DNA from 2 places in the Streptomyces sp. NPDC001728 genome. Region 2 is predicted to be linked to the other one. Evidence: predicted binding sites of a transcription regulator. Region 2 holds the regulator's gene; the other holds the start of a gene.
The links. The regulator HspR, encoded in region 2, represses chaperone genes until heat shock. The targets are predictions, from matches to a motif close to TTGAGNNNNNNNNNCTCAA.

Region 1: a site for HspR is predicted at 6,257-6,275, ahead of lon (endopeptidase La). Genes of this name have one in related genera too.

What each region holds. Positions count from the first base shown of each region.
Region 1 covers NZ_JBEOZK010000002.1:37,325-52,694, reverse strand. Annotated here, with positions in the region: gene ABT154_RS03150 (spermidine synthase family protein) at 1-205, opposite strand, end outside; gene ABT154_RS03145 (hypothetical protein) at 399-1,013, opposite strand; gene ABT154_RS03140 (hypothetical protein) at 1,052-2,377, opposite strand; gene ABT154_RS03135 (ABC transporter ATP-binding protein) at 2,374-3,171, opposite strand; gene ABT154_RS03130 (zf-HC2 domain-containing protein) at 3,168-4,163, opposite strand; partial or broken gene ABT154_RS03125 (RNA polymerase sigma factor) at 4,160-4,794, opposite strand; gene ABT154_RS03120 (hypothetical protein) at 4,848-5,375, opposite strand; gene ABT154_RS03115 (GNAT family N-acetyltransferase) at 5,520-6,167, opposite strand; gene lon (endopeptidase La) at 6,298-8,709, shown strand; gene ABT154_RS03105 (DUF4240 domain-containing protein) at 8,851-9,444, shown strand; gene ABT154_RS03100 (lytic polysaccharide monooxygenase auxiliary activity family 9 protein) at 9,668-10,552, opposite strand; gene ABT154_RS03095 (lysozyme) at 10,744-11,574, opposite strand; gene ABT154_RS03090 (MarR family winged helix-turn-helix transcriptional regulator) at 11,783-12,280, shown strand; gene ABT154_RS03085 (hypothetical protein) at 12,478-13,269, opposite strand; gene ABT154_RS03080 (sensor histidine kinase) at 13,641-15,370, shown strand, end outside.
Region 2 covers NZ_JBEOZK010000001.1:155,347-170,716, reverse strand. Annotated here, with positions in the region: gene ABT154_RS00750 (M23 family metallopeptidase) at 1-615, shown strand, start outside; gene ABT154_RS00745 (ATP-binding protein) at 822-2,105, shown strand; gene ABT154_RS00740 (response regulator) at 2,102-2,836, shown strand; gene ABT154_RS00735 (Yip1 family protein) at 2,919-3,863, opposite strand; gene ABT154_RS00730 ((Fe-S)-binding protein) at 4,046-6,328, opposite strand; gene ABT154_RS00725 (sugar transferase) at 6,446-6,961, opposite strand; gene dnaK (molecular chaperone DnaK) at 7,175-9,016, shown strand; gene grpE (nucleotide exchange factor GrpE) at 9,016-9,663, shown strand; gene dnaJ (molecular chaperone DnaJ) at 9,701-10,885, shown strand; gene ABT154_RS00705 (heat shock protein transcriptional repressor HspR) at 10,890-11,333, shown strand; gene ABT154_RS00700 (helix-turn-helix transcriptional regulator) at 11,441-12,460, opposite strand; gene ABT154_RS00695 ((2Fe-2S)-binding protein) at 12,822-13,142, shown strand; gene ABT154_RS00690 (pyridoxamine 5'-phosphate oxidase family protein) at 13,273-13,677, opposite strand; gene clpB (ATP-dependent chaperone ClpB) at 13,787-15,370, shown strand, end outside.

The DNA of each region.
Region 1 (15,370 bases), on a different contig from region 2:
CGCCCACCAGGAGCGAGGCGCCGGCACGCTCCTCCTGCGGCAGCGCTGCCTGCGCCGCGTCGATCAGCAGCCGTTCCGAACGCCCGTCGGAGGTGTCCATCAGGAAGGTCCCGTTGGCGATGATCTCGAAGTGCGCGTCACGGCGGCGCAGCACGACCTCTCCGTACGGTCCTTCACGGCGGTCGAGGGTCACGGGTCCTGACATCGGCGGTCGCTCCGCTCTCGTCTCGGCAGTCGGTCCCGGCCCATCCTTACGGGGTGGGGACGAGCGGGACAAACCCTTTGCGGGGGAGGGGAGATGGGGTCCGGACACCCGTTCGACTCCGCAGGGTCACGGGTCACGGGGTTCGGGCTACGGACTGCGGGTCATGGCCTACGGACCGCCGGCGGCCACCGGTCTACGCCTCCGTAGCCGTCCGCCGCGCGCCCCGCCACGCGTACAGACCCGTTCCGGCCACGAACGCCCCGGCCGCCACCGTCCACGCCCCGGCCTGCGGACCCGGCTGCATCACCCAGGCCCACCACTGCGCCGCACCGCCCGGCCGGGCCGGGGCCGCCAGATGGACCGCACCCACGAAGAAGGCGGGCGGCAGCCAGCTCAGCCGGGCGCCGACGACGGTGGCGGAGCCCGCCGCCATCCCCACGAGCCCCAGTGTGTCCCGAACCGCGGCGGGCGCGCCGAACGCCTCCGGGTGGCCCGGCAGCGCCAGGGCGAACAGCGCCGCGGCGAGGGCCGTCGGCGCGAGGACGTGGGCCAGCCGGAGCGGCCACCACGCGCGTACCGCCGTGCGGTCCAGCTCGTCGCTGGGCGCGTACAGGCTGGTGCCGACCGCCGCCGCCGCGACCAGCGGGCCGAAGACCACGACCGGCAGCCGGGCGGTGTGGTCGAGACCGGGGAGCGATTCGAGCCACCGGGCCACCCAGGCGGCGGCCACGGCGACACCGACGAGAGCGGCGAGCGCGCCGGGCAGGGCCCGGGAGCGGAGGTAGAGCGCCGGCGGGCCGAGCCTCATGGGCCTGGCCGGCCCTGCGGGGCCGGTTCGGGGGTGGCTCACGGGATCGGCACCTCGTCCGGATGGCAGGTGTCCGCCGCGAGGTAGCGGGCCAGATAGTCGCGCTGGGCGGCGGGGGACTTGGCGCGGAGCCGCTCCACGTACGGCCGGGCTGCGGTCGTGTCGGGTCCGTAGTCGTCCGGTGTCGGGGCCAGCCACTCGGTGACGGCGAGGTGCACCTCGCTCGCCCGCTCCGCGTCCGCCCCGGTGAAGTCGCCCGGCGCGCACGTGTCCGAGAACAGCCAGGTCACGGCCGAGTTCAGAAACAGATCGGGGTGCGGAAGCCGGCCGCGCACCGCGTCCTGCGCCGCGTTGGGCAGCTCCATGTCGCCGGGGCGGCCGGGCCCGAACGGGCCGCCGATCCAGCGGACCGGGGCACCGGGCACCCCCTTGAGCCGGGCGTTCAGCGGGGCGAGCGCCGCCGACACCTCGGGCAGCAGCTCCGCGTCGACGGCCGTCAGACACACCTGCGGGGTGCCGTCGTCGCAGACCCGCCGGGCCAGGGCCGGGTCATGGCGCCAGGGGCCCTCGTCCGGCGGCAGCCGCAGGACGAGGGCGGCGGCGGCGACCGCCACGGCCAGCGGAACCAGGGCGAGCGCCCGGCCCCGGCCCCGGCGCAGCCCGTACGCGAGGAGCGCGGTGAGCGCGAGCCCCGCCGTCCACGCCGCCGACACCGGGCCGAACCACCACACCGGACGGTCCCAGAAGAACTGGTGCTCGGCCCCCGGGGAGAGCCAGCGCGCGGGGCCCACGGCGTACGCGCCGACGGCGAGCCCGACGTACCCGACGATCCCGAGGAGCGGTGCCGTGAGCCGCCAGGGGACCACCCGCCCCACGACATGGCCGAGCGCGCCGAGGGCGGCGACGGCGACCACGTCGGCGGCGAGCAGCTCGACGTACGGGCGGCCCCCGGAGACGTACGGCCAGGTGGCGAGGAGACAGACGGCGTCGGCGAGGAGCACGGCGGCGGCCGGCCAGAGCGCGGCCGGGGCGACCGCGACGAGCAGCCGGCGCAGGGGCGGGCGGGGGACGGACTCCCAGAGCTCCGCCGTCCCGCGCCTGCGCTCCCGGCCGCCCTGCCAGCAGCCGGCCGCGAGGGCGAGCGGCCCGGCGAGCAGCCCGGCGGTGACGTGCAGCATGTTCGTGGCGTCGGCCCAGCGGCCCTGCCAGCCGGGCGCCTTGCCGTACATCGTCACCAGCACGGTGAGGACGACGGCGGCCCCGGTCCAGGGCCCGAGCCCGCGCCGCAGTTCGGCCCGGAGCGGGGAGACCGCCCGTACGCGCGCGCGTGGCTCCGTGCGGGAAGGGGTGAGGGTGGCGGTCATCGCAGTGCCTCCCGCTCCGGGCCCGCACCGCTGCGGTGGGCGCGCAGCGCGGCCGTGTAGCCGCGCTCCACGGCGTGCGTGGTGGAGTCGCCCGCCCCGGCCGGCTCCCCGCCGAGTGCCGTGAGCTCGGCCGTCGTGCCCTGGAAGGCGAGCCGCCCCGCCTCGATCAGGGCGACCCCGGTGCAGGCCGCGGCCACGTCCTCGACCAGGTGCGTCGAGACCACCACCGTCGCCGTCCCGCCCAGCTCCCGCAGCAGCGCCCGGAAGTCGACCCGCTGCTCCGGGTCGAGACCGGCCGTCGGCTCGTCGAGCAGCAGCAGCTCCGGTTCGTTCACGATGGCCTGGGCGATGCCGGCCCGCCGGAGCATGCCGCCGGACAGCGTCTTCATCCGCGCGTCGATCCGGTCCCCGAGCCCGACCCGCTCCACCGCGCGTTCCACCGCCGCCGGGACCCGGTCCGCGGGTACCTCTTTCAGCCAGGCTACGTAGGCGACGAACTCCCGCACCGTGAAGGCCGGGTAGTACCCGAACTCCTGCGGCAGATAGCCGAGACGGCGCCGTATGCCGGTCCGTTCGCGGTGGCTCGTGGCGTCCGCGCCGAGCAGTTCGACCCCGCCGGAGGCGGGTGCGGCGACGGTCGCGAGGACTCGGACGAGGGAGGTCTTCCCGGCCCCGTTCGGGCCGAGCAGGCCGTGCACGCCGGGGCCGAGGGACAGATCGAGCCGGTCGAGCGCGATGGTACGCCGGTGGCGGACGGTCAGTCCGCGCACCGCGACGGTGGGCAGCGTGTTCACCGGGACTCCAGGTGGTCGAAGGAACGGCGCCGCAGTGCGAGCAGGGCGGCGCAGACGAGTGCGGCGGCGGCCCAGGCGCCTTGCGCGGCGGGGCCGGAGAAGTAGGGTGCGAGCGCGGCGGCTCCCGCGCCCGGGGTGTCCGGCGGGCCGAGGAGCGGGCCCGTGACGGCGAGCAGCCAGCCGCCGCCGAGCGTCGCGGCGGCGGCCTGGCAGCCGACGAACGAGCCGAGGGCGAGCGTGGCCAGGGTCAGCGCGAGCCCCGGCAGCAGCCAGGCGGCGGCCCCGGGGATCCCGGCCGCCGACGGCAGCAGCGCCCCGCCGGCGGTCAGCAGCGGTACGCACACGCCGAGGACGGCGGCTGCCCGGGTGAGCAGCAGCCGCAGTCCGCCGGACGGGGTGGCGGCGGTGATCTCGTGCAGGGGGTCGGCGTGCCGCCCGTACGAGACGGCGACCCCGGCGAGCGGCAGGACGGGGGAGACGGCGAGCAGCAGGCCCCGCGCGCCCTGGACCCCGGCGCCGTGGGCGAGCCCGAAGGCGCCGCCGACGACGAGGAGTACGGCCACCACCCAGGACCCGCGGAGCGCGGGCCCGACGGCGTACCAGAGCCGGGCCCGGCGCCCGAGGCGGCTGTGGGGGGTGGCGGCGGTCGCAGGGGCGGGCCGGTGGCCGAGGGAGGTCAGGAGCTCGTGGCGTACGGCCGCCAGGGCGGGGCCCGCCACGCCGGCCCGGACGGTCTCCGAGACGCGGCCCGCACAGGACGTGCAGGACTCGACGTGCTTCTCCAGGGACCAGGCGTCGGTCTCGGCGGCCGAGCCCTCGGCGTACCGGAGGGCGAGGGCGTCGCTGACGTGCCAGGCAGACGGCGGGTGACCGGACGGCCGGGCGAGCGGGGAGGACGATCCGGCGGAGCGCGATCCGGAGCGGGATGATCCCGAGAAGCGTGATCCGGCGAACCGGGGGAGCCGCGGGCGGGGCGGCCGTGGTGTCGTCATGCGGTGCCTCCCAGGGCGTTCGGGCCGCCGGGCCGGGCCGCCCCGAGCGCGGCGCGCAGTTCGCGGCGGGCGCGGAGGGCGGCGTCTTGACGGTGCCCTCGGGTATGCCGAGGAGCCGGGCGGTCTCGCGGGTCGTCAGGCCGTCGACGACGGTCGCCCGCAGGACCTCGGCGAGTTCGGGCGAGATGCGGTCGAGCGCGGCGCCGACCTCCCCGTACTCCAGACCCGCGAGCACCCGGTCCTCGGCGGACGGCGCGGCGGCGGGCGGCTCCGTGGGTGCGGCGGCGTGCGCGGCGGCCCGTTCCACGGCCCGTTCGGCGCGGGCCCCGGCCCGCTGGGCGTCGACGAGCCGCCGGGCGGCGATGACCCACAGCCAGCCACCGGCCTCGCCCCGGCCCCGGTGTCCGCCGGCCGAGCGCCAGACCGTGACGAAGGTGTCCTGGAGGACCTCCCGCACGGTCTCCTCGTCGGGGCAGCGCCGGGCGAGGCGCGCGTGCAGCCAGCCTGCGTGCCGGTCGTACAGCACGGCGAGCGCCTCGGTGTCCCCCCGGGCGACCGCGCGCAGCAGCGCCGCGTCGTCCTTCCCGTCGCCCCCGGAGGGGCCTCCCCCTGCGGGGCGCAACAGTCTCACGCCCTCTCTATCGCGCGCGTGCCCCGGTTCGGTTCACCGCGCGGGCCGCGACGTCAGGGACTCGTGGGCGGGCCGCCGTCGGGGAGGGCGGCGAAGACCCGCTGGAGGGCGGGTGGGCGTTCGCCGTCGCCCGCGACGACGACGCGGCCGCGGTACGTCACGGAGTACTGGAAGCCGTCGGCGATCGGGCGGCCGGTCGGGCGCTCGGGGACCTGCGCGTAGGCGGGGTCCTCCAGGGCGGCCCGGAGCTCGGCGGCCTCGGCGGGGGTCTGGTGCCCGGTGCGGGGCGGCTCGGCGCCGGAGCGGCTGGTCCAGGTGCCGTCGTAGTGGACGACGAGACGGTTGTCGACGCCGGCGAAGCCGCCGCTGACGGCCACCTCGACGAGGACCTCACCCGGCTGGGGGTCGGCCGCCGGGGTGCCGGGGCCGGTGGTGACGCTCGGCACGGCCGGTCCGCTCACCGAGGACGGCGGCCCGCCGGGCGCGGGGGTGATCCCGGGCCCGCAGCCGCTCGCACCGCCGGCCAGGGCCCCGATCAGCAGCAGGCTCCCGCACCAGGTCTTCCGTACGCCTCGCACCATGCTCCGAGCATGCCCGCACGGGGGCACCGCGCGCAGCCGGACGGCCGGGATTCCGCCCGGACGGTGAAGGTCGCCCGGCCGCGGCGGCTCGGGACTCGGCCCGCCGTCCGGACCGCCGGCCCTCCGTCGGCTCCGTCCGGACTGTCAGGCCTCCGTCGGCTCCGGCCGCACGATCCCCGTCACCGGCCCCCGGTAGCGCCAGTCGAGGGAGTCGTACAGCGCGAGGCCGTCCGTGGTCGCGGCGAGTACCCCGGTCTGCGCGCCCGTCTGGGCGGCGGCGGCCTCCAGGGTGCGCATGACGTTGGCGCCCAGGCCGCGCCGCCGGTGGGCGGGGTCGGTCTCGACCTGGTCGGCGACGGCGGTGGAGCCGGTCGGGGCGATCTGGCCGCGCGCGGCGAGCGTTCCGTCGGGGGCGAGGATCCGGACCCGGATGACGCCTTCGCGCAGCTCGGTGGTCCGCGCGTACCCCTCGGGCGGCGCGGGCCTGGCGGCCGGGTCCAGCGGCTTGACCATCATGAAACCCGGGTCGGCGGGGACGGTCCAGCCCTCGGTGATCCACGCGCCCGCGTCCTCGGGCCCCGCCATGATCTTGAGCCAGCTGTACGGGGCGGTGAGCCGCGCGCAGAGCGCGCCGACGGAGGCCGCGTCGGGGGCGGGCAGGACATGGCGTACGACGTGCCGGGGCAGGCCCACGTCGATCCGGTGGCCCCAGTGCTCGGCGACGGGGGCCGGGGTCCCCCGGGAGACGGCCCAGCCCGCCACCCAGGCCGATGTAATAGACGAGATATCCATGCAGGCATTACATCGACGGGAGGCCCTGCGTAGGGGGCTGATCGCTCAGGGCGAACAGGCGTCCGGGAACATTCCTTGGCTCACATGCATTGAGTCCACATAGCTCAACTTGACTGCCGAAGGGGAGATCATGGCTTCTGACGCCAAGCCGTCCGTGCCGCTCACTCTGCCTGTGCTGCCGCTCGACGACGAGGTCGTGCTGCCCGGAATGGTGGTGCCGCTCGACCTGTCCGACAACGACGTGCGCGCCGCCGTCGAGGCGGCCCAGGCCGCCGCGCGGCCCGGCGCGGGCAAGCCCAGGGTGCTGCTGGTGCCCCGCGTCGACGGGACCTACGCCGGGACCGGCGTCCTGGGCACCGTCGAGCAGGTCGGACGGCTGTCCGACGGCGACCCCGGGGCCCTGATCCGCGGCGTCGGCCGCGTCCGCATCGGCGCCGGTACGACCGGACCCGGCGCCGCCCTGTGGGTGGAGGGCAGCACCGTCGAGGAGACCCTGCCCGACCCGCTGCCCGGCCAGGTCACCGATCTGGTCAAGGAGTACAAGGCGCTGGCCACCAGCTGGCTCAAGAAGCGCGGTGCCTGGCAGGTCGTCGACCGCGTCCAGCAGATCGAGGGCGTCGGCGCCCTCGCCGACAACTCCGGGTACTCGCCCTTCCTCACCGTCGAGCAGAAGGTCGCCATCCTGGAGACCGCCGACCCGGTCGCCCGCCTCAGGCTCGCCACCGCCCAGCTCCGCGAGCACCTCGCCGAGCAGGACGTCGCCGAGACCATCGCCAAGGACGTCCAGGAGGGCGTCGACAAGCAGCAGCGCGAGTTCCTGCTCCGCCGTCAGCTCGAAGCCGTCCGCAAGGAACTCCGCGACCTCAACGGCGAGGCCGAGGGGGACGAGTCCGACGACTACCGCGCCCGCGTGGAGGCCGCCGACCTGCCCGAGAAGGTCCGCGAGGCCGCCCTCAAGGAGGTCGAGAAGCTGGAGCGGTCCAGCGACCAGTCCCCCGAGGGCTCCTGGATCCGCACCTGGCTGGACACCGTTCTCGAACTGCCCTGGAACGAGCGGACCGAGGACCGCTACGACATCCGGGGCGCCCGTGCCGTGCTCGACGCCGAGCACGCGGGCCTGGACGACGTGAAGGAGCGCATCACCGAGTACCTGGCGGTGCGCAAGCGGCGCTCCGAGCGCGGCCTCGGCGTCGTCGGCGGGCGCCGCGGCGGAGCCGTGCTGGCCCTCGTCGGCCCGCCCGGCGTCGGCAAGACCTCCCTCGGCGAGTCCGTCGCGCACGCGATGGGACGCGAGTTCGTCCGGGTCGCCCTCGGTGGCGTACGGGACGAGGCCGAGATCCGCGGCCACCGGCGTACGTACGTGGGCGCCCTGCCCGGCCGGATCGTCCGGGCCGTCAAGGAGGCCGGGTCCATGAACCCGGTGGTGCTGCTCGACGAGATCGACAAGGTCGGCTCCGACTTCCGCGGCGACCCCGCCGCCGCCCTCCTCGAAGTCCTCGACCCGGCGCAGAACCACACCTTCCGCGACCACTACCTGGAGGTCGAACTCGACCTCTCCGACGTCGTCTTCCTGGCCACGGCCAACGTCCTGGAAGCCATCCCCGAGGCCCTGCTCGACCGCATGGAGCTGGTCAGGCTCGACGGCTACACCGAGGACGAGAAGGTCGTCATCGCCCGCGACCACCTGCTGCCCCGGCAGCTGGAGCGCGCGGGCCTGGAGCCCGGCGAGGTCGTCCTCGAGGACGCGAGCCTGCGCAGGCTGGCCGGCGAGTACACCCGCGAGGCGGGCGTCCGCACCCTGGAGCGGGCCGTCTCCCGGCTGCTCCGCAAGATCGCCGCACAGCACGAGCTGGGCGACCGCGAACTGCCGTTCGCGGTCGGCCCGGACGACCTGCGGGACCTCATCGGCCGGCCGCACCACGTCCCCGAGTCCGCGCAGGACCCGGCGGAGCGCCGTACGGCCGTGCCGGGTGTCGCCACCGGACTCGCGGTGACCGGCGCCGGCGGTGACGTGCTCTTCGTCGAGGCCTCCCTCGCCGACCCGGAGACCGGCGCGGCCGGGCTGACCCTCACGGGCCAGCTGGGCGACGTGATGAAGGAGTCGGCGCAGATCGCGCTCTCCTTCCTCCGCTCGCACGGCGCGGAACTGGAGCTGCCCGTCACCGGTCTGAAGGACCGCGGCGTGCACATCCACTTCCCGGCGGGCGCCGTCCCCAAGGACGGTCCGAGCGCGGGCGTCACCATGACGACGGCGCTGGCCTCCCTGCTGAGCGGCCGGCTGGTCCGTACGGACGTGGCCATGACCGGCGAGGTCTCCCTCACCGGCCGGGTCCTCCCGATCGGCGGCGTGAAGCAGAAGCTCCTGGCCGCGCACCGGGCGGGCATCACGACGGTCGTGATCCCCAAGCGGAACGAGGCCGACCTGGACGACGTCCCGGCCGAGATCCTGGAGAAGCTGGAGGTCCACCCGGTGACCGACGTCCGCCAGGTCCTGGAGATCGCGCTGGCGCCGGCGGCGGTGCCGGTGGGCGTGGCGGCCTGACGTTCGCGCGGCGGAGCGGGGTGTCCTCGACGGGCACCCCGCTCCGCCGTACCCCGGGTGTCCTTCGGGGGCATCACGCTCCGCCGTACCCGGGAGTAAATCGTGACCCGGATGTCAGTTGGGGCTGTCATGCTCGTACGCATGAACGAAGACGCCTTCTGGGCTCTCATCGACGAGTTGAGCCGCCGCCCCGGTGACCGGGACGAGCGGCTGGAGTGGCTGCGCGGACAGCTGCTCCGGCGTCCCGCCGCCGAGAGCGTGGAGTTCCAGGTGCGGCTGGAGCGGGCGTGCGAGACCGCCGACCGGAAGGACCTGTGGAGGGCTGCGAACCGGATCGAGGGCGGCGACTGCACGGACGACGGCTTCCACTACTTCACGCTCTGGCTGGTGGGACAGGGACGCAAGGTGTACGAGTCGGTCGTCGCCGACCCCGACGCGCTGGCGGACGTGCCGGGGATACGGCTCCTGGTGGGGCGGCCCCATGACGACTGGGACGACGACGAGTGGCCCGAGTGGGAGGAGCTCGACTATGTCGCGCAGGACGCCTACGACGAGCTGACCGGCCAGGACGACGACGACGGCGAGGAGTTCCTCGACGCCGTGGAGGAGGCCGAGGAGGCCGCCGAGGCGGCGGGGGAGTGGGAAGAGGACGACGATTCCCGTGGGTCTCGCCCGGAAGGGGTGGCGCTGCCCCGGCTCACCGCCCTCTTCCCGCTCGGGACGTCCGGCTCCTGACGGGTTCCGCGCGGGCCCGGCGGGTTCCGCCGGGACTAGGGCCTGCCTTTCGGATCATGCCGGGCTCGCGGGGCCTGGCACGCGCGCTCGCCGTGTTGTCGTCGGTCGCCGACTCCCCCGGCTACCGCTGGGAGGTGCCCCCACCGCGTTGACTCCCTCCTCCGCCTTGCGATCGCACGCACCAGGCCCCGCTCCCTGATCCGGCCTGATCCAAAGACAGGCCCTAGGAGGCGGACGGGTTCCGGCGGCGGCCCAGGAGCAGGGTGCCCGCCGCGAAGACGGCGAGCCCGCCCGCGCCCGCGAGGGCCAGGGGGAGCGGCGAGGTGGGGGCCTCGGCGGACTCGGCCGAGAGGGCCGGGGGCTGCTCGTCGCCGCCGTGGCCCGCGTGGCTCACGGTGGACAGTTCGGCTCCCGCCGCGATCTTCGCCTCGGTGGGGGCCTGTGCCCGGGCCGTGCCGGCCTGCGCCGCCGCCCCGCCGAAGGTGACGTCCGAGCAGCTGTAGAAGGCCTCGGGGCTGTCGTTGCGCTGCCACACCTTGTAGACGATGTGGCGGCCGGTGCGGGCGGGGAGGTCGCCCGTGAAGTTGTAGTAGCCGTCGGTGGCGGTGCGGGTGGTGTTGTAGACGGCGACGGGGGTCGCGTCCAGGTCCGACCACTTCAGCGGCTGCGTCGGGTCGAAGCCGGGCTTGGTGATGTAGACGGTCATGGTGCCCGAGTGGGCGGCCGTCACCCGGACCTTGAAGTCGAAGGAGCCCGCGGCGACCGCGGTCGCCGGCCAGTCGGTGCGGGCCCAGTCCAGCGCCCGGTACTTCTCGCGGTTCGCCGAGCAGAGCTTGCCGTCGGGGATGAGGGCCTGGTGCTGCCCCGCGGCGTTGGCGATGTTGACCTCGTTCCAGTCGTAGAGCGGCTGGGTGCCGGAGTCGGCGACGAGGTCCTTGCAGACCTGGGACCTGGGGGTCTCGGGGCCCTCGGCGTAACAGGCGGCGATGCGGCTGACCGGGTTGAAGACGGCCCCGTGGGCGGCGGCTGTGGTGGGGGTCAGGCCGACGAGTGCGGTGGCGGCGGACAGGGCGGCGACGCCGGTGGCGGTGCGGCGGTAGGACGGCATGCGGGGGCTCTCTCTCGTGCGTGGGGGAGGACGGAACGAGCAACGCGCGCTGAGCGGACGGAAGTTGAATCCCGGGCGACCGCGATAGAGCGTCGCATTGGTCCATACCAATGAGCAAGGGGGTGGGCGGAAAAAGCCGAAGCGGCCCCCGGGGCGCCGCGCACCCGGGGACCGCTGGGAAGGAGGAGGCGTCAGCCGTTCGCGAGCGCCTGCACCCGCGAGTAGTCGCCGTTGAAGTGGTTGTGGTCGCCGACGGTGGGGCCGGAGGAGGTGTACTGCCAGATCGTGTAGTACTGCCAGCCGGCCGGGAGTTCGCCCACGGTCGAGGAGTACCGCGCGATCCACAGCGGGTTGGTCGTGGCGAAGGCGGCGGAGTTGCCGGTGCACTGGGTCCACCAGCTGGTCGCCGTGTAGATGACGGCGTCCCGCCCGGTCCGGTACTTGTACCGGTCGACGAAGTCGCGGATCCAGGAGACCATCCCGGCCTGGGTCTTGCCGTAGCAGGTGGCGCCGTACGGGTTCCACTCGATGTCCAGCACGCCCGGCAGGGTCTTGCCGTCCTTCGACCAGCCGCCGCCGTTGTTGACGAAGTAGTCGGCCTGGGCCGCGCCGGTCGTCGTGTCGGGGGTGGCGAAGTGGTACGTGCCCCGGATCATGCCGACGTTGTACGAGCCGGTGTACTGCTGGTCGAACGAGGTGTTCTTGTAGTAGGTGCCCTCCGTCGCCTTGACGTAGGCCCACTTGACCCCGCTGTTCCACAGGGTGGACCAGGCCACGTTGCCGTTGTGGCTGGAGACGTCCACGCCTTCGGTCTGGACGGCCTGGGCGGAGGCGCCGCCGGGGGCGGAGCCCTGTCCGTCGTGGGCGATGACGCCCATGCCCATGGTGGCGGAACCGCGCGGCGGTGCCACGCGGGTGCCCGGGTCCTGGGCGGCACCGGCGGACCCGGCGAGGGGGAGGAGGAGGGTCAGGGCCGCGAGGGCGGCGCCGGCGAGGGTCGTTCCGGATCTGTGCACACGCATTGCGTGCCTCCGAAAGCTCGGTGGGGGGAGCGGTGTCGGCGGGCCCTGGTGTGGACATGTCATGAGGGCTGCCGGGAAAGACGCTACGCACGTAGACCCGCCCTGCGGAAGGGGGCCTGATGGCTGCCGTTGGTCTACTCCTGCGAAATACTGAAGGAGCTGCGGCGATGAGCGCCGCCGGAAGAAACTTTCAGCGGCCGGAAAGCGCATGGAAGGTGCTGACGTGCACGGAAGCGGTACGGGAAGTGAAGGCCGGGCCACCTCCGGAGGTGGTGTGGACCAGGAATTCCTCGCCCTCGAACGGGAGCTGGCGGTCTTTCTGCGCCGCGCCCGCGCCCAGTCCGGCGAGATGGCCCGCGAGGTCCACCCCGAACTGGAGCCCGCCGCGTACGGCCTCTTCGTACGCCTCGACGACGCCGGGCCCCAGCGGGCCACCGAACTCGCCGGGTACTTCGGCGTCGGCAAGGCCACGATGAGCCGCCAGCTCCGCGCCCTCGAAGACCTGGGACTGGTCGCACGCGACCCCGACCCCGCCGACGGCCGCGCCTCGCTCGTCCGCCTCACCGAGGAGGGCCGCGACCGCTTCCGCAGCGTCCGCGACGCCCGGCGCGAGCGCTACGTCCGCAAGCTCGCCGACTGGGACCGCGCCGAGGTCGCCGAACTCGCCCGCCTCCTGAACCACTTCAACGTCCGCTCGGAGGGCTGAACGCGGGGGCGCGTCCGCCGACGGCCGTTCCGGCTGTCCAGCCGCCCGGGCCGCGTCCGCCGACGGCCGTTCCGGCTGTCCAGCCGCCCGGGCCGCGTCCGCCGACGGCCGTTCCGGCTGTCCAGCCGCCCGGGCCGCGTCCGCCCGGACCGCGTCCGCCGGTGGCCCGCCCCCACTGTCCAGTCGCCGGCCCTCGCTCAGGTGCCCGACAGCTCCGTGTAGACCGCCGTCGCGTCGTCGTGCCGCTTCCAGCGGCGCGCCCCGCCCGCCCGCTCGTCCGCCGTCTCCAGGGCCCGCACCCGGTGGAGCAGCCCGAGCGACCCCTCCTTCCGCAGGACGCCGAGGCAGTCCGTCCAGTCGCCCGCGCCGAACAGGTCCACCCAGCGGCTCGCCCCGTCCGTCAGCGCGGCCAGCGACCGCACCTCCGCGCGCGGGGTCGCCCCCGTCACCGCCCGCGCCGCGACCGCCGGGTCGGCCGCCGCCGTGAAGAAGCCGCCCTCCCGGTTCCGCAGCCGGTCGGTCGCCTCCAGGGAGCGCAGGATCTCGTCCGGCACCCGGTCGAGGCGGTCGTCGAGCACCGCCCGTACCGCCCCGTCCGGCGCCTCGACCAGGAGGACCGAGTCGGAGAGCACGAGGTGCTCGACCAGGGTGTCGTCCCAGCGGGCGAGGACCACGGTCGCCTGGGGTGTACGCACGTGAGAAAGGTCACAGGTGTCGCGGTGGGCATCCGCGGTCCGCAGGATGGCCCGGGACAGGATCTCGGACAGGGGCATGTCCGGCCAAGAAGCGGACAGTTCGGTCAGAGCCCCGCCCAGGCGGGCGGTGAACCACGGCACGGAGTGCACACAACCGTCATCAGTCGCGGGAGGTGTGACGCCATCGAGGAGGACGACGGTTCCACCCCGCCCCGAGGCGGGCAGGGCGGCGGCCACCCAGTCCTCGTTGGGGCGTTCGGGGCTGCCGGGGAGGGAGGCGACATCGCTGCGCATGACGTCCAGTGTGCCCGGTCGGCCGCACTCCTTCACGGGCTCCTTCACGGGACCTGCAAATGACCGGAAATGGCCTGTACCAAGCTGCCGGTGACGGGCCGGGAGGCGGAACAGCCACCTCCGTCGGGCTGCGGGCGGGCATCCTGCCAAAGGCCGCGCGGAAGATCCAACCGGCGTCCCGTCGGGCCCCGTCCCGTCCGCCTTGGCAAGTTGTTTGCCAACTCATGAGTGCTGTTCACTCGTTCGGGTGGCGGAGCGGCCGATGCGCGCCTCCTACCCAGAAGCGCTGGAATGGTCGGAAGCCGTACCAGGGGTGGGGGCGCTCCACGTGACCGGTCGTCACCTCTGCTTTGTGGGTGGACGAGTCAAGAATGCGAGCACCGGTGCAGATGAAGCGGCCTCGGAGCAAGAACGGCACGCGGAGCCGGACCCCCGGCGCAGCACCGAACCCGGACGGCACCACCACGGCGCCCCTCGCGCAGGCCCAGCCGCCCGCCGGCCGCCCCAAGCGCGTCCGCAACCGGCTGGTCGCCGGCGTCGCCCTCGTCGGCATCACCGTCCTCGCCGCCGGAGCCCCCGCGATCCTCGCCGCCTCCGCCGAGCTGACCGACACCCAGAACCTGGTGACGCTCGCCGAACTCGACCGGCAGGCCGTCACCCTCTCCCACTCCCTCGCCGACGAACGCGACGAGGTCGTCGCGTACATCGCCGCGGGCCGTGACAACCAGACCGGCGACGCCAAGCACAAGCGCCAGATCACCAGCGCCCGGTCCGCCCGCGTCGACCGCCAGATCGACGAGATCCGGCCCGCCGCCACCACCGAACTCCGCCGCGACCTCGCCGGGGTCCCCTCCGTCCGCCGCGCCGCCCTCACCGGCAAGGGCACCGCCCTGGAGGCCCACCGGGCGTACTCGGAGGTCATCGGCAAGCTCCAGGCCCTCGCCGACGAACTGGCCGACAAGAGCCCGGCCCGCGCCTCCGACACCGCGCTCACCGAGGCCACCCGCGCCCCCGCCGCCCTCGGCCGCGCCGTCGAACAGGCCTCCGCCACTCGGGGTCTGCTGCTCGCCGCCCTCTCCGTGACGCAGCCCGAGCCCACCGGAGACGTCCACTACGACCCCGAGACCGACAGGTACGTCCCCGATGTACCCGAGGGCGCCGCCGAGGCCGAGCGGGCCCGTGACACCCTCACCGCCGCCGCCCAGCAGGCCCGGGTCCGTGAACTCGCCGCACTCGGCGACTTCGACCAGGCCGCCGGCTCCGCCGCCCGCGACTCCCTCGCCGCCACCGTCTCCGGCCCCGACGTCAAGAGCGCGGAGCGCTCCCTCGCCTCCCTCACCGACCAGCCGAAGCTGACCGAGGGCGAGCGCGAGACCGACCCGGCCGGCCTGGAGGCCGCCCTCTCCTCCCGCGTCGAGCAGATGCGCGGCGTCGAGTCCGCCCTCGCCACCCAGCGCGTCGAGCGGCTCGCCGCGCTCCGCGACGACGACGTCACCGCCCTCGAACTGCGCATCGCCTTCCTCGGTGGCTGCCTGCTCGTCGCGATCGGCATCTCCACCTATGTGGCCCGCACCCTCACCCGGCCGCTCGCCGTCCTCCGTATCGGCGCCGCCCGGCTCGCCGCCGCCCCCGTCGCGCAGTCCGGCGAGGACGCCGAGCCGGTCCGCTTCACCGGCCGCAACGACGAGTTCGCCCAGGTCGTACGCTCCCTCAACACCCTGCACGGCAAGCTCACCGGCCTCTCCGCGCACAACGAGTCGCTCACCGACCGGCTCAGCGACGGACAGGACGACCTGGCCGCCGCCAAGGACACCCTCGGCACCGAACTCGCCACCCAGCGCGCCGAACTCCAGGGTCAGGTCGCCCTCCTCACCGCCGACCTCGAACGGCTCCGCGGCACCGTCCACCACACCTTCGTCAACCTCTCGCTCCGCAGCCTCGGGCTCGTCGAGCGGCAGCTCGGCGTCATCGAGAAGCTGGAGGAGCGCGAGCAGGACCCGGACCGCCTCGCGACCCTCTTCAAGCTCGACCACATGGCGACCGTCATGCGCCGCCACAGCGAGAACCTCCTCGTCCTCGCCGGACACGAGCACGTCCACGG
Region 2 (15,370 bases):
GGCCAGTGGGACCCGCCGAACCACAACGGCGTCGACTTCGGCATGGCCTTGGGGACCTCGCTCCCCGCCTGCGCCGCCGGATCGATCGAGAACATCCCGTACAACGGCACCGGCGGACACACCGTCACCATCCATCACAGCGACGGATACCGCAGCCAGTACACGCACCTGTCGAGGTTCCTGCTCGCCAACGGCGCCTCCGTGGGCCCCGGGACGGTCGTCGGGCTCTCCGGCGGAGCCGCGGGCGCCGACGGCGCGGGCAACTCCACCGGGCCGCACCTGCACTGGCACGTCATCAACCCGAGCGGCGTCAGGGGCAACCCGATCTCCTTCGGGTCCACGCCGCCCCCGGTCAAGGGCGAGGGGCTGACGCTGCAGAAGATCGTCGGCGCCGGCGGCTACACCGGACCCCTGGACGGCGTGCCCGGCAGCCGGACCTGGCTCGGTGTGCGGCAGGCGGTACGGGGCTACGGCTACACCGGCCCGCTCGACGGCGCGCCCGGTGGGGGCACGTACTCCGCGCTCCAGAGGACGGCCCGGGGCGGCGGCTACACCGGCCCGGTCGACGGCGTCCCGGGGACCAACACCTGGACGGCGCTCGCCCGCCTCGTCTGACCGCCTCCGCGCCCGCCGGCCCCGCCCCGGGCGGGCCACCCGGCGGGCGCGGGGCGGGGGACCGCCGGGCCGGACGGGCATCCTCCGCGATCCGGCCTCCCCGCACGCCTTCCTCCACTATCTTCATCGTGCATTCACAGGGCCCCGCGGCCCGACGAATCCGCTCACCTTCCGGTGGCCTGGGCCGCCCGGAGCCGAGGAGGACGATGAGGATCCGTAACGGGCTGCGGCGTGTCGGGGACCTGCCCACGACGAAGGCCGGCGTCGAGAGGGCGTTCTCCTACTTCACCGCGGGGGTCCGGCTCGGCACCGTCGCGCAGATGGTCCCTGCGGTGCAGCTCGGCGCGGCGAGGTCCCCGCACGCCTCCGCCTACGTAGCGTGCTGGGGGGCCGCGGCGCTGGCGGCGGTCGCGGTGAGCGTGGTGACGCTCGTGCGCAGACGGCCGCCGGGGACGGTCGTGTCCGTGCTGGACTTCGCCCTGGCCTGCGCCCTGCTCGTGCTCGGTCCCCTGGTGCTCGCGCCGGGGGACCGTTTCGGTACCTGGGTCGCCTTCCAGCCGGGGTACGCGCTGTCCGTCGTCATCACGGCGGGCGGCGTGCGCGGCCTGGCCCTCTGGGCGGGCAGCCTGCTCGGCGTCGCCGTCTGCTACCTGGTCTATCTCGGCGGCGAGGTGGGCGGCGACATGATCTCGACCGCCGTCGGCAACGTCCTGACCTACGTGGTGTACGCCCTGGTCGCCCGCATGTTCTTCGGGTACACCCGCCGGATCGCGCACGACGCCGACACCTCGCGCGCGCGGGCCGCGGAGCTGGCCCGGCGCGAGGAGGAGCGGCGGGCCCGGGTCATGATGCACAACGGCGTCGCCGTCATGCGCCTGCTGACCGAGCAGAGCCACGGCGCCCCGCGCAGCCGGCTCGTCGACCAGGCCGAGGTGGAGCTCCGGCGGATGCGCTCCTATCTGCGCGGCCGGGGCCCGGACGGGCGCGCGGGGGACGATGCGCGGGCGTACGACGACGGCGCGGGCGACGAGGCGCGGGCGTACGACGACGGCGCGGGCCCGTCGGCGGGGCTCGTCGCCCTGGTCGAGCGGTCGTGCGACCGCTTCGCCGACCTGGGGGTCGTCGCGCTGCTCGACCTCGGCGCCGACCTGCGGATCCCCGCCGCGCAGGCCGAGGCCCTGGAGCGCGCCCTCGACAGCCTGCTGCTGAACGTCCGTACGCACGCCCGCGCGCACGAGGTGGTGGTGCACCTCGACGGCGGCGAGGGCTGGACGCTGAGCGTGCACGACGACGGCGTCGGGTTCGACCCGGCGTCGGTGACCGCCGGGGTCGGGCTGCGCGAGGTCGTCGTCGGCGAGCTGCGCAGGCGGGGCCTGGGCGTGGCGATCGAGTCCGCCGTGGGGGAGGGGACGACCGTGACGGTCCGGTCCCGGGCGGGGACGGAGACCGGTCCACCGGCCGAACGCGACGCCCTCGCGGACGCGTCATGAGGCCCACGGTGGCGGTCGTCGACGACGCCTCGCTGATCCGCGAGTCGATCGGTCTGCTGATGCCCGGCCTCGACGTGGTCGCGGCGACCGCGAACGTGGAGGAGCTGGTGCGCCGGGGCCCGGCCGTGGACGTCGTCCTGCTCGACCTGCACCTGGCCAACCTGGAACAGCAGCCCGACGTCCGCCAGGGCATCGCCGCCGTCCGCGCGCTGACCCGCCGGGGCTACCGCGTCTGCGTCTACAGCCAGGAGGAGCGACGTTTCGTGCTCGCCGCGTGCCTCGCGGCGGGCGCGAGCGGCATCGTGTCCAAGGCCCTGCCGTGCGATCGGGCGGAGCGGCTCTTCCACGAGGTCGCCACCGGAGGCACCGTGGTGCCGCAGCCGGTCGTCGGGATACTCGAAGTGCTCGTCCGGCGCGACTGCATCACCCTGCTGAGCGAGCGCCAGCGCCAGATCCTGCACGGCCGGGCCCGGGGGCTGAGCTACGCCCAGGTCGCGAAGCGGCTGTTCGTGAGCGAGTCGACGCTGCGCGGCTACTGGTACGACCTGACCAGGTCGCTCTCGGACTCGCTGAGCGGTCTCACCCCCGGCGAGATCGAGCGGGCCCTCGGTCTCGCGCCGGGCGACCTCCTGGAGTTCTGGGAGGACCGCCCGGCGGACCGGACGGCGGGCGGCCCGGCGGGCGGCCCGGCGGACCGGACGGCGTGGTGGCGCATCGGCCGTCCGCGCTGAGCGGCCGGGCAGCGGAAAGGCCCCCACCGTGTACCGGCGGGGGCCTTGTCGTACGTCGTGACGCGGTCACGGTGCCGCGTCGCTACAGGGTGCCCAGCTTGATCAGGCTCAGCAGCGCCACCAGCTGGATCGCCGACGCGCCCAGCGCCTTCGGCCACGGCAGGTCGTGGGAGCGGCTGACCATCACGGTGAAGAGTGCGCCGGCCGCCAGCCAGGTCAGCCAGCCGAGGACCTGGACCAGGCCGTTCTCGCCGCCGAGGAAGAGCGCGAAGACCAGCCGGGGCGTGTCCGTCAGCGACATGATCAGCATCGAGAGGCCCACGGTCGGCTGCCAGGCCCCGTCGCCGCCCAGCTGGCGCGCGACGGTGTGGGTGACCGCGCCCAGGATGAGCCCACCGACGACGAAGCCCACGGCCGTCATCAGCACGTACGGGATCGCCGTCGACAGGGTCGCGTTGATCACCTCTTCGCGGGCCTTGTCGAAGCCGAAGATCGCGAGGAGCCCGTAGAGGAAGGTGACGATCAGCGCCGGGCCCCAGACGGCGTGGTCCCGCATCCGCAGGAAGGTATCCGCCGGGCGCAGCACGATGCCGCTCAGCAGCGCCTTCCAGGGGAGCCGGGGGCCCATGGGTACGGGGGCGGGCGGCGGCCCGGCCTGGCCGTAGGGGTCGTCGACGCTGAACATCTGGGTGTGGCCCGGGTTGTTCGCCGTGGACGCGTGCGGGTGCTGCGGCTGCCCGTAGGGGTCGCCGAAGTACTCGGGCTCGCCGTAGGGCTGCTGTCCGCCTTGCTGCCCGCCGTACTGCTGTCCGCCCTGCTGCCCGCCGTACTGCTGGCCACCTTGCTGCCCGCCGTACTGCTGCCCGTCCTGTTGCCCGTACGGAGCAGGGCCCCGGTTCGGGCCCTGCTGGGGCCACTGCTGCTGCGGGTGCGGCGGCGGGGCCGCGTTGTACCCGTACGGCGCCTGCTGCGGTTGTTGTTGCGGGGGGCGGTTGTCCCGGCCGCGTCCGTTCCTGAATCCAGCCACGTCGTCGAACGTACCTGCTTCCGCCGTGCGAGCGCTCCCCGGACCGGGCCTTGCCACTGAGCTGTGACATCCCCTAAGGGACGTCCTGGAGGGGTTTCGGGGGGTGGGCCGGGGGAGTACGGAGAAGGGCCGCCCCGCGACGCACGCGGGGCGGCCCTTCTCGGCCGAGGCTCGGCTCGGGCTCAGACGGCCGGTTCCGGCTCCGAGGGCTCCCGCTCCGGCTCCGGGTCGACCGGGGTCTTCACCGAGTCCAGGAGCAGCTGGGCCACGTCCACGACGGTGATGGACTCCTTGGCCTTGCCCTCGTTCTTCTTGCCGTTGACCGAGTCGGTCAGCATGACCAGGCAGAACGGGCAGGCGGTGGAGACGATGTCCGGGTTGAGGGACAGGGCCTCGTCGACGCGCTCGTTGTTGATGCGCTTGCCGATCCGCTCCTCCATCCACATCCGGGCACCACCGGCGCCGCAGCAGAAGCCGCGCTCCTTGTGGCGGTGCATCTCCTGCTGGCGCAGGCCGGGGACGGCGGACATGATCTCGCGCGGAGGCGTGTACACCTTGTTGTGACGGCCCAGGTAGCAGGGGTCGTGGTAGGTGATCAGGCCGTCGACCGGGGTCACCGGGACCAGCTTGCCCTCGTCGATGAGGTGCTGGAGCAGCTGGGTGTGGTGGATGACCTCGAACTCGCCGCCGAGCTGCGGGTACTCGTTGGCGATGGTGTTGAAGCAGTGCGGGCAGGTCGCGACGATCTTCTTGGCCGACTTCGGCTTCTTCGTCGACTCGTCCTCGTCGTCCTCGCCGAACGCCATGTTCAGCATCGCGACGTTCTCCGCGCCCAGCTGCTGGAACAGCGGCTCGTTGCCCAGACGGCGCGGGGAGTCACCCGTGCACTTCTCCTCGCCGCCCATGATCGCGAACTTGACGCCCGCCATGTGCAGCAGCTCCGCGAAGGCCTTGGTGGTCTTCTTGGCGCGGTCCTCCAGGGCGCCGGCGCAGCCGACCCAGTAGAGGTAGTCGACCTCGGTGAGGTCCTCGACGTCCTTGCCGACGATCGGGACCTCGAAGTCGACCTCCTTGGTCCACTCGACGCGCTGCTTCTTCGCCAGGCCCCAGGGGTTGCCCTTCTTCTCCAGGTTCTTGAGCATCGTGCCCGCCTCGGACGGGAACGCGCTCTCGATCATCACCTGGTAGCGGCGCATGTCGACGATGTGGTCGATGTGCTCGATGTCGACCGGGCACTGCTCGACGCAGGCGCCGCACGTGGTGCAGGACCACAGGACGTCGGGGTCGATGACGCCGTTCTCCTCGGCGGTGCCGATGAGGGGGCGCTCGGCCTCGGCGATCGCCGACGCGGGGACGTCCTTGAGCTGCTCCTCGGTCGCCTTCTCGTTGCCCGACCCCGCGCCACCAGGCGCTGATGGATCCAGCTTGCCGCCGCCCGCGAGCAGGTACGGCGCCTTGGCGTGCGCGTGGTCGCGCAGCGACATGATGAGGAGCTTGGGGGAGAGGGGCTTGCCGGTGTTCCAGGCGGGGCACTGCGACTGGCAGCGGCCGCACTCGGTGCAGGTGGAGAAGTCGAGGATGCCCTTCCAGGAGAACTGCTCGACCTGGGAGACACCGAAGACGGCGTCCTCGGCCGGGTCCTCCCAGTCGATCTCCTGGCCGCCCGTGGACATCGGCTGGAGCGCGCCGAGGGCGGTGGAGCCGTCGGCGTTGCGCTTGAACCAGATGTTCGGGAAGCCGAGGAAGCGGTGCCAGGCGACGCCCATGTTGGTGTTGAGCGAGACGACGATCATCCAGGTGAAGGACGTGACGATCTTGAGGCACGCGAAGCCGTAGGTGAGGTACTGGATCGTGCTCAGGTCCAGACCGTCGAGCAGCGCGATCAGCGGGTACGAGGCGAAGAAGCCCGGCTCCCAGCCGGTCACGTGGTGCTGGACGCCTTCGAGGGCGCGGAGCGTCATGATGCAGACGCCGACGATCAGGATGACGGCCTCGACGAAGTAGGCCTGGCCGGTCTTGGATCCCGTGAAGCGGGACTTGCGGCCGGCCTTGGTCGGCCTGCTGAGCTGCCGGATCACGATGAGGGTCACGATGCCGAGGACCGTCATCAGACCGAGGAACTCGGTGAAGATCTCGTACGGCAGCCAGTCGCCGATGATCGGGATCAGCCAGTCGGCCTGGAAGAGCTGGCCGAAGGCGTTGACGATCGTCAGGAGCAGCGAGAAGAAGCCCACCGCCACGAACCAGTGCGCGAAGCCGACGATGCCCCAGCGGTTCATCCGGGTGTGGCCGAGGAATTCCTTGACCAGCGTGAGGGTGCGCTGCTTGGGGTCTCCGGTGCGTGTGCCGGCGGGTACCGGCTGACCGAGCCGCACGAAGCGGTAGATCTGCACGGTGGCGCGGCCGAACAGCGCGACGGCCACCACCGTGATGGCGATCGACACGATGATCGCGGCGAGTTGCATGACGGGCTCCTCGGGCGGGCCTACTAAGCGGTAACTTATTGAGTTCCCGCTGAGATTACCCGGTCACGGCGCCGCGCTGTAGCGGCGCTCGCGGTGATATGTGTCGCTCAGGCAGACCTATCCGCGCGACACGGGCGAAACCGTCCGTGTGACCCGGGGAAACCTTGCCGCGCGACGCCTGCGGACTGCTGGAAGCGTACGCGCCAGGATCGTCAGATCCATCCCCAGCCAGTGGTGGTCCACGTAGTGGAGGTCGAGCAGCTCACGCTCCTCCCACGGCAGGTCCGAGCGACCGCTGATCTGCCAGGGGCCGGTCAGCCCCGGGCGTACGGAGAGCCGGCGGCGGCCCTCGCCCGCGCACTCGCGGTGGCCCGGGGTCAGCGGACACGGTCCGACCAGCGACATCCGGCCCACGATCACGTGCAGCAGCAGGGGCAGCGCGGCCAGCGGGCCCCTGGTGCGGAAGGTCAGCATGGTGAAGGGCCGGCCGTCGAGACCCGCCACGGTGCGGCGGCGCAGCACCGCGCCGCCGCCGCCGAGGGTGACGGACAGGGCGGTGCCGGCGATCAGCGGCGAGAGGGCGAGGAGCAGGAGCATCCCGCCCGCCAGGTCGAACGCGCGCTTCGCCGTCATGCGGTCACACCCTCCGGCGGGAATCCTGGGATATGTCCGGACTCTCTCATGCGAACCCGGGCGAATGGGGGAGGACGCGCGCTGCGAGTGGTCCTGTGAGCGTCCTTACGGGTGAAGAGTTGAGTCGACCCGACTCAGGTCTGTTGACGTACTCCGGTCGGTCATGCATCCTTGAGTCAGATCCACTCAAGTACGTCAGCTGGAGGAATCGAAATGGCACGTGCGGTCGGCATCGACCTGGGCACGACTAACTCCGTCGTCAGCGTTCTCGAAGGCGGCGAGCCCACCGTCATCACCAACGCAGAGGGCGCCAGGACCACGCCGTCCGTCGTCGCCTTCGCGAAGAACGGCGAGGTGCTCGTCGGCGAGGTGGCCAAGCGTCAGGCCGTCACCAACGTCGACAGGACCATCCGGTCGGTCAAGCGCCACATGGGCACCGACTGGAAGATCGAGATCGACGGCAAGAACTTCAACCCGCAGCAGATGAGCGCCTTCATCCTGCAGAAGCTGAAGCGCGACGCCGAGGCCTACCTGGGCGAGAAGGTCGTCGACGCGGTCATCACCGTGCCGGCGTACTTCAACGACTCCGAGCGCCAGGCCACCAAGGAGGCCGGTGAGATCGCGGGCCTCAACGTCCTGCGCATCGTCAACGAGCCGACCGCCGCGGCCCTCGCGTACGGCCTCGACAAGGACGACCAGACGATCCTCGTCTTCGACCTCGGTGGCGGCACCTTCGACGTGTCCCTCCTGGAGATCGGCGACGGCGTCGTCGAGGTGAAGGCCACCAACGGTGACAACCACCTCGGTGGTGACGACTGGGACCAGCGCGTCGTCGACTACCTGGTGACGCAGTTCCAGAACGGCCACGGCGTCGACCTGGCCAAGGACAAGATGGCTCTCCAGCGTCTCCGCGAGGCCGCGGAGAAGGCGAAGATCGAGCTGTCGTCCTCGACCGAGACGTCGATCAACCTGCCCTACATCACGGCTTCCGCCGAGGGCCCGCTGCACCTGGACGAGAAGCTCACGCGCGCCCAGTTCCAGCAGCTGACCTCGGACCTGCTCGACCGCTGCAAGGTGCCGTTCCACAACGTCATCAAGGACGCGGGCATCAACCTCTCCGAGATCGACCACGTCGTTCTCGTCGGTGGTTCGACCCGTATGCCGGCCGTCGCCGAGCTCGTCAAGGAGCTGACCGGCGGTCAGGACGCCAACAAGGGCGTCAACCCGGACGAGGTCGTCGCCATCGGCGCCGCGCTCCAGGCCGGTGTCCTCAAGGGTGAGGTCAAGGACGTCCTGCTCCTCGACGTGACCCCGCTGTCCCTCGGCATCGAGACCAAGGGAGGGATCATGACCAAGCTCATCGAGCGCAACACCACGATCCCGACCAAGCGGTCCGAGATCTTCACGACGGCCGAGGACAACCAGCCGTCCGTCCAGATCCAGGTCTACCAGGGCGAGCGCGAGATCGCGGCGTACAACAAGAAGCTCGGCATGTTCGAGCTGACCGGTCTGCCGCCGGCCCCGCGCGGGGTCCCGCAGATCGAGGTCGCCTTCGACATCGACGCCAACGGCATCATGCACGTGACCGCGAAGGACCTGGGCACGGGCAAGGAGCAGAAGATGACCGTCACCGGCGGCTCCTCGCTGCCGAAGGACGAGGTCGACCGGATGCGCCAGGAGGCCGAGCAGTACGCGGACGAGGACCACCGTCGCCGCGAGGCCGCCGAGTCCCGCAACCAGGGCGAGCAGCTCGTCTATCAGACGGAGAAGTTCCTCAAGGACAACGAGGACAAGGTCCCCGGTGACGTCAAGGCCGAGGTCGAGACGGCGCTCGTCGAGCTGAAGGAGAAGCTCAAGGGCGAGGACACCGCGGAGATCCGTACGGCCACCGAGAAGGTCGCGGCCGTCTCCCAGAAGCTCGGCCAGGCGATGTACGCCGACGCCCAGGGCGCCCAGGCCGCCGGCGGCGACGCGGGCCAGCAGGCCCCGGCCGACGACGACGTCGTCGACGCCGAGATCGTCGACGAGGACAAGCCGAAGGGTGGCGCTGCCTGATGTCGAAGGAGACCCCGGGCTTCGAGGAGAAGCCCGACGTCCCCGCCGACGGCACGCCCGAGGAGACCGAGGCCGCTGCCTCCGCCGACAAGGCGGAGGGGGCGGCCCCGGCCGGGGACGCTACCGACGTAGCCCTCCTGGCGCAGCTGGACCAGGCCCGTACCGCGCTCGACGAGCGCACCGCGGACCTCCAGCGGCTCCAGGCCGAGTACCAGAACTACCGCCGCCGCGTGGAGCGGGACCGGGTCACGGTCAAGGAGATCGCCGTCGCGAGCCTCCTGAGCGAGCTGCTGCCCGTGCTCGACGACATCGGCAGGGCCCGGGACCACGGTGAGCTCGTGGGCGGGTTCAAGTCGGTCGCCGAATCGACGGAGACCGTCGTCGCCAAGATGGGCCTCCAGCAGTTCGGCAAGGAGGGCGAGCCCTTCGACCCGACGATCCACGAGGCCCTGATGCACTCGTACGCGCCGGACGTCACCGAGACGACGTGCGTGGCGATCCTGCAGCCGGGGTACCGGATCGGCGAGCGGACCATCCGGCCCGCCCGTGTGGCCGTCGCCGAGCCCCAGCCGGGCGCGGCTCCGGCCAAGGCGGAGGAGTCGGTGGACGCCGACAAGTCCGACAAGTCCGAGAAGGACAGCGAGTAACAGCGATCACCGGAGCAGTCCGGAAGGAGGGACGTCGATGAGCACGAAGGACTTCGTCGAGAAGGACTACTACAAGGTTCTCGGCGTCCCCAAGGACGCCACCGAGGCCGAGATCAAGAAGGCGTACCGGAAGCTCGCCCGCGAGAACCACCCGGACGCCAACAAGAACGACACCAAGGCCGAGGAGCGCTTCAAGGAGATCTCCGAGGCCAACGACATCCTCGGCGACCCCAAGAAGCGCAAGGAGTACGACGAGGCCCGCGCCCTCTTCGGGAACGGGGGCTTCAGGCCGCCGGGAGGACCCGGCGGCGGCTCGTTCAACTTCGACCTGGGCGACCTCTTCGGAGGCGCCCAGGGCGGCCCCGGCGGCGGCGGTGGCTTCGGCGGCGGTGGCGGCATCGGGGACGTATTCGGCGGCCTGTTCAACCGCGGCTCCGGCGGGGGCACCCGTACCCAGCCGCGGCGCGGCCAGGACATCGAGTCCGAGGTGACGCTCAGCTTCACCGAGGCCATCGAGGGCGCGACCGTACCGCTGCGGATGTCCAGCCAGCAGCCGTGCACGGCGTGTTCGGGGACCGGCGACAAGAACGGCACCCCCCGGGTGTGCCCGACCTGTGTCGGCACCGGGCAGGTCTCGCGCGGCAGCGGCGGCGGCTTCTCGCTGACCGACCCGTGCGTGGACTGCAAGGGCCGCGGTCTGATCGCGGAGAACCCCTGCGAGGTCTGCAAGGGCAGCGGCCGGGCCAAGTCCTCCCGGACCATGCAGGTCCGCATCCCGGCGGGCGTCAGCGACAACCAGAAGATCCGGCTGCGGGGCAAGGGAGCGCCGGGCGAGCGCGGCGGGCAGAACGGCGACCTGTACGTCGTCGTGCACGTCGACACCCACCCGGTCTTCGGCCGCAAGGACGACAACCTCACCGTCACCGTGCCGGTCTCCTTCACGGAGGCGGCGCTCGGCGGCGAGGTGAAGGTGCCGACCCTCGGCGGCCCCGCGGTCACCCTCAAGCTGCCCGCGGGCACTCCGAACGGCCGGACCATGCGTGCCCGGGGCAAGGGCGCGGTCCGCAAGGACGGCACCCGCGGCGACCTCCTCGTGACGGTCGAGGTCGCGGTGCCGAAGGAGCTGGACGACAAGGCACGCGATGCCCTGGAGACCTACCGCGAGGCGACCGCCTCGGAGGACCCCCGGGCGGAGCTGTTCCAGGCCGCGAAGGGAGCGTGACCCGGTGGACGGGCGCCGACGCAATCCGTACGAACTGACCGACGAGTCGCCGGTGTACGTCATCTCGGTGGCGGCCCAGCTCTCCGGTCTGCACCCGCAGACCCTGCGGCAGTACGACCGTCTCGGTCTGGTCTCCCCGGACCGTACGGCCGGCCGCGGCCGGCGCTACTCGGCCCGTGACATCGAGCTGCTCCGCCAGGTGCAGCAGCTGTCGCAGGACGAGGGCATCAACCTGGCCGGGATCAAGCGGATCATCGAACTGGAGAACCAGGTCGCCGCCCTGCAGAGCCGGATCGCGGAGCTGTCGGCGGCCGTCGACGGCGCGGCGGCGGCGATGCGGCAGCGCGAGGCCCAGGTGCACGCCTCCTACCGGCGCGATCTGGTGCCGTATCAGGACGTGCAGCAGGCGAGCGCACTGGTGGTCTGGCGCCCCAAGCGCGGCGAGTAGGACGACGGTCACGAGGCCCCCTCCACGGGTGTGGAGGGGGCCTCGTGCGTTGCCGTGGGCCGGGGCCGGGGCCGGGGCCGGATGCCGGGTGCCGGATGGCTCCCCGCTCAGACGTCCTTCTGGTCCGGCGCCCGGTCGAGGATGCCCGACTGGGCGATGAGGTAGCCGAGCTGGGCGCGGCTGCCGCTGCCGAGGGTGGCGGCGAGTTTGGCGATGTGGGCGCGGCAGGTGCGGACGTTCATGCCGAGGCGGCGGGCGATGGCCTCGTCGACATGGCCCTCGACGAGCAGTTTGGCGATGGAGCGCTGGACGCCGCCGATGCCGTCCACGGAGGGGCTGTAGGGGATCTCCTCCTCCCAGGGCACGCCGTGCAGCCAGAACTGGTCGAAGACGCCGACGAGGTACTGGACGAGGCCCTCGTGGCGCAGTTCCAGGGCGACCTGGCGGTCGCTGCGCGCGGGCACGAAGGCGACCTTGCGGTCGACGATGATCAGCCGGTCGACGATCTCTTCCAGGGTGCGCAGTTCGAGCCCGTAGGGGGCGACGCGTTCGACGTAGGCGAGGGTGGCGGGGTGGTGTCGGGCCGTGTGCTGGTAGAGCGTGCGCATCCGGACGCCCCGGTCCAGGAGCGGTTCCATGCGGCGCAGTGCGGCTTCCAGTGTCTCGGGGCGGCGGCCGCTGCCGGGCTGGATGGTGAGGAGTTCGACCGTGCACTCGTTGATGACCCGGTCGAGGGTGGCGTTGATGACGCTGAGGCCTTCGAGAACCGTGATGGCCTGGGCGCCGGAAGGATCCTGCGTGTGGATCGCCATGAACGGCTCGAACGCGTCGGCCAGGGCGATGGCGTGCTGCCGGCGGACCTGTATCTCCTGCTCGATGGGATGCACGAGCTGGTTCAGTGCGATCGAGGGCGGCACGGGGTGCAGCCACTCGCCGTCGTCCGGGTCCGGGTGGAGGAGGGACAGTTCCTTGAGGCAGGGGGCCGCTTCGGCGTCCGCCCGGGCTATGCGGCCGGTGCGGAGCGCACTCGCATAGAGCTCCTTGCCCACGTCGCATAGTTCACCGTGACTGTGCTTATGACCGGACTCGTCGCATTCTCGCCTCATTTGCACCCCCCTCAGGGTCATGAATTACAGGAACATGATGCCCGGGTTGGCTGGTGGAAAGGGTCGGGAGTGAGCCATCGTCTTACTCGCGGGGGGGAGGTAGTGATCAAAAGAGGTGGAGATCGGCCATGACCAGGATGGTTCGTGCACTTAGCGCCATAGCCGTTGCGGCGGCTGCTCTCGGCGCACTCGCCGTCGGCGAGCCCTCGTGGGAGAGCACCCCGGCGCATTCCGTGGCAGGGCCGGGCGAGCCCTCGTGGGAGAGTATTCCGTCCCACGACGTGTGGGCGGGACCGACGGAGCCCTCGTGGGAGGTCGCTCCGAGGGACGGCAACACGCCCGACGAGCCCTCCTGGGAGATCGCTCCCAGGGGTGCGGGCGCGTGACCGTGCCGCCGGACGACCCCAGGTTCCGCCGGGAGATGGCTTCGGCCTACCGGTCCGGGTGGCACTTCGTCGACCTCGCCACGGCCATCCCCCACCGTGGTGACGCGTTGCGGGTGACGCTCTTCGGAGAGCCGATCCTGGTGGCACGGGAGCAGGACGAGGACGTCCGCGCGTACCGCTGCCTCCGCCGCCCGCGCGGCGCCCCACAACCGATCCGCTGTGCCATCCGGTACGGCATGATCTTCGTCAACCTCGACCAGCGGGACCACCAGCTGATCGAACCAGAGACCATCACCGCCACCCCCCGCAGTGCCTGAGCGATTCCCCCGTCGTTGTAGATCGCTCCGGCACTTCCCCCACACAGCGGCGCCATCGCGGACCTGAAACGCGATGGCGCCGCTGTGCTTTTCCCTGTCCCGGACCGGGCGGGCTGCCGTCCGCCCGCCGTCAGGCGCGGCCCATCGCCCGGGTGAGGGCGATCTCGATGACCACCCGGTCCGGGTTCGGGGCCGGCGTGCGCCCGTAGCGCTCCGCGTAGCGCGCCACCGCGTCCGCGACGGTCTCCGCCTCCGTGCGGACGTGCGCGACGCCCTCCAGGGTGGCCCAGCGCCCCTTGTCGACCTGGCAGACCGCGACCCGCGCGCCGTCCGCGCCCGCCGCGAGCACGTTGGCGACCTTCCGGCTGTTCTTGTTGGTGATGACCCGCGCGTACCCCTGCTCGGGGTCGTAGGTGACGCCCACCGCCACGACGTGGGGGGTGCCGTCCGGGCGCGGGGTGGTCAGGGTGCACATGTGGTACTCGCGCCAGAAGCTGAGGTACGAGTCGGAGGGGTTCCTCGGGTCTGTGGCCATGCCCGGAAACTACACTCCCGATACCTTGAGCGGATGGGACTCAACTTTGTGTACCCTGGAGGGGTCATAAAGGGAGAGGACCCACGAGACCCCAGGAGGAGTACCGCACGTGGACGCCGAACTGACCAACCGGAGCCGGGACGCGATCAACGCGGCGAGCAGCCGCGCCGTGTCCGAGGGGCACGCCGACCTGACCCCCGCCCATCTTCTGCTGGCACTCCTGACGGGTCAGGAAAACGAGAACATCACCGACCTGATCGCCGCCGTCGAGGCCGATCAGGCGGTCGTGCGCGCCGGCGCGGAGCGGCTGCTCGCCGCCCTGCCGAGCGTCACGGGGTCCACGGTCGCGCCGCCGCAGCCGAGCCGCGACTTCCTCGCGGTCATCGCCGAGGCCGACAAGCAGGCCAAGGAGCTGGGTGACGACTTCCTGTCCACCGAGCACCTGCTGATCGCGATCGCCGCCAAGGGCGGTCCGGCCGGTGAGATCCTCGACCGGCAGGGCGCGAGCGCTTCCAAGCTGCTCGACGCGTTCGAGAAGAGCAGGGGAGGACGCCGGGTGACCACACCCGACCCGGAGGGGCAGTACAAGGCGCTGGAGAAGTTCGGAACGGACTTCACGGCCGCCGCGCGCGAGGGCAAGCTCGACCCGGTCATCGGCCGGGACCACGAGATCCGCCGCGTCGTGCAGGTGCTGTCCCGCCGCACCAAGAACAACCCGGTCCTCATCGGTGAGCCCGGCGTCGGCAAGACCGCCGTCGTCGAGGGCCTCGCCCAGCGGATCGTGAAGGGCGACGTGCCCGAGTCGCTCAGGAACAAGCGGCTGGTCTCGCTCGACCTGGGCGCGATGGTCGCGGGAGCCAAGTACCGCGGCGAGTTCGAGGAGCGGCTGAAGACCGTCCTCTCCGAGATCAAGGCCAGCGACGGCCAGATCATCACCTTCATCGACGAGCTGCACACGGTCGTCGGCGCGGGCGCCGGAGGAGACTCCGCCATGGACGCGGGCAACATGCTCAAGCCCATGCTGGCCCGCGGCGAGCTGAGGATGGTCGGCGCGACCACCCTCGACGAGTACCGCGAGCGGATCGAGAAGGACCCCGCCCTGGAGCGCCGCTTCCAGCAGGTCCTGGTCGCCGAGCCGACCGTCGAGGACACCATCGCCATCCTCCGCGGCCTCAAGGGCCGCTACGAGGCCCACCACAAGGTGCAGATCAACGACTCCGCGCTGGTGGCCGCCGCGACCCTCTCCGACCGGTACATCACCTCCCGCTTCCTCCCCGACAAGGCCATCGACCTCGTCGACGAGGCCGCCTCCCGGCTCCGGATGGAGATCGACTCGTCCCCGGTCGAGATCGACGAGCTCCAGCGCTCGGTGGACCGGCTCCGCATGGAGGAGCTGGCCCTGAAGAACGAGACGGACGCGGGGAGCAGGCAGCGCCTGGAGAAGCTGCGGCGCGACCTCGCGGACCGCGAGGAGGAGCTGCGCGGCCTGACCGCCCGCTGGGAGAAGGAGAAGCAGTCCCTCAACCGGGTCGGTGAGCTCAAGGAGCGCCTCGACGAGGCCCGGGGCCGCGCCGAGCGTGCCCAGCGCGACGGCGACTTCGACACCGCGTCCAAGCTGCTCTACGGCGAGATCCCGGCGCTGGAGCGGGAGCTGGAGGAGGCGAGCGAGGCCGAGGCCCAGCAGGAGAGCTCC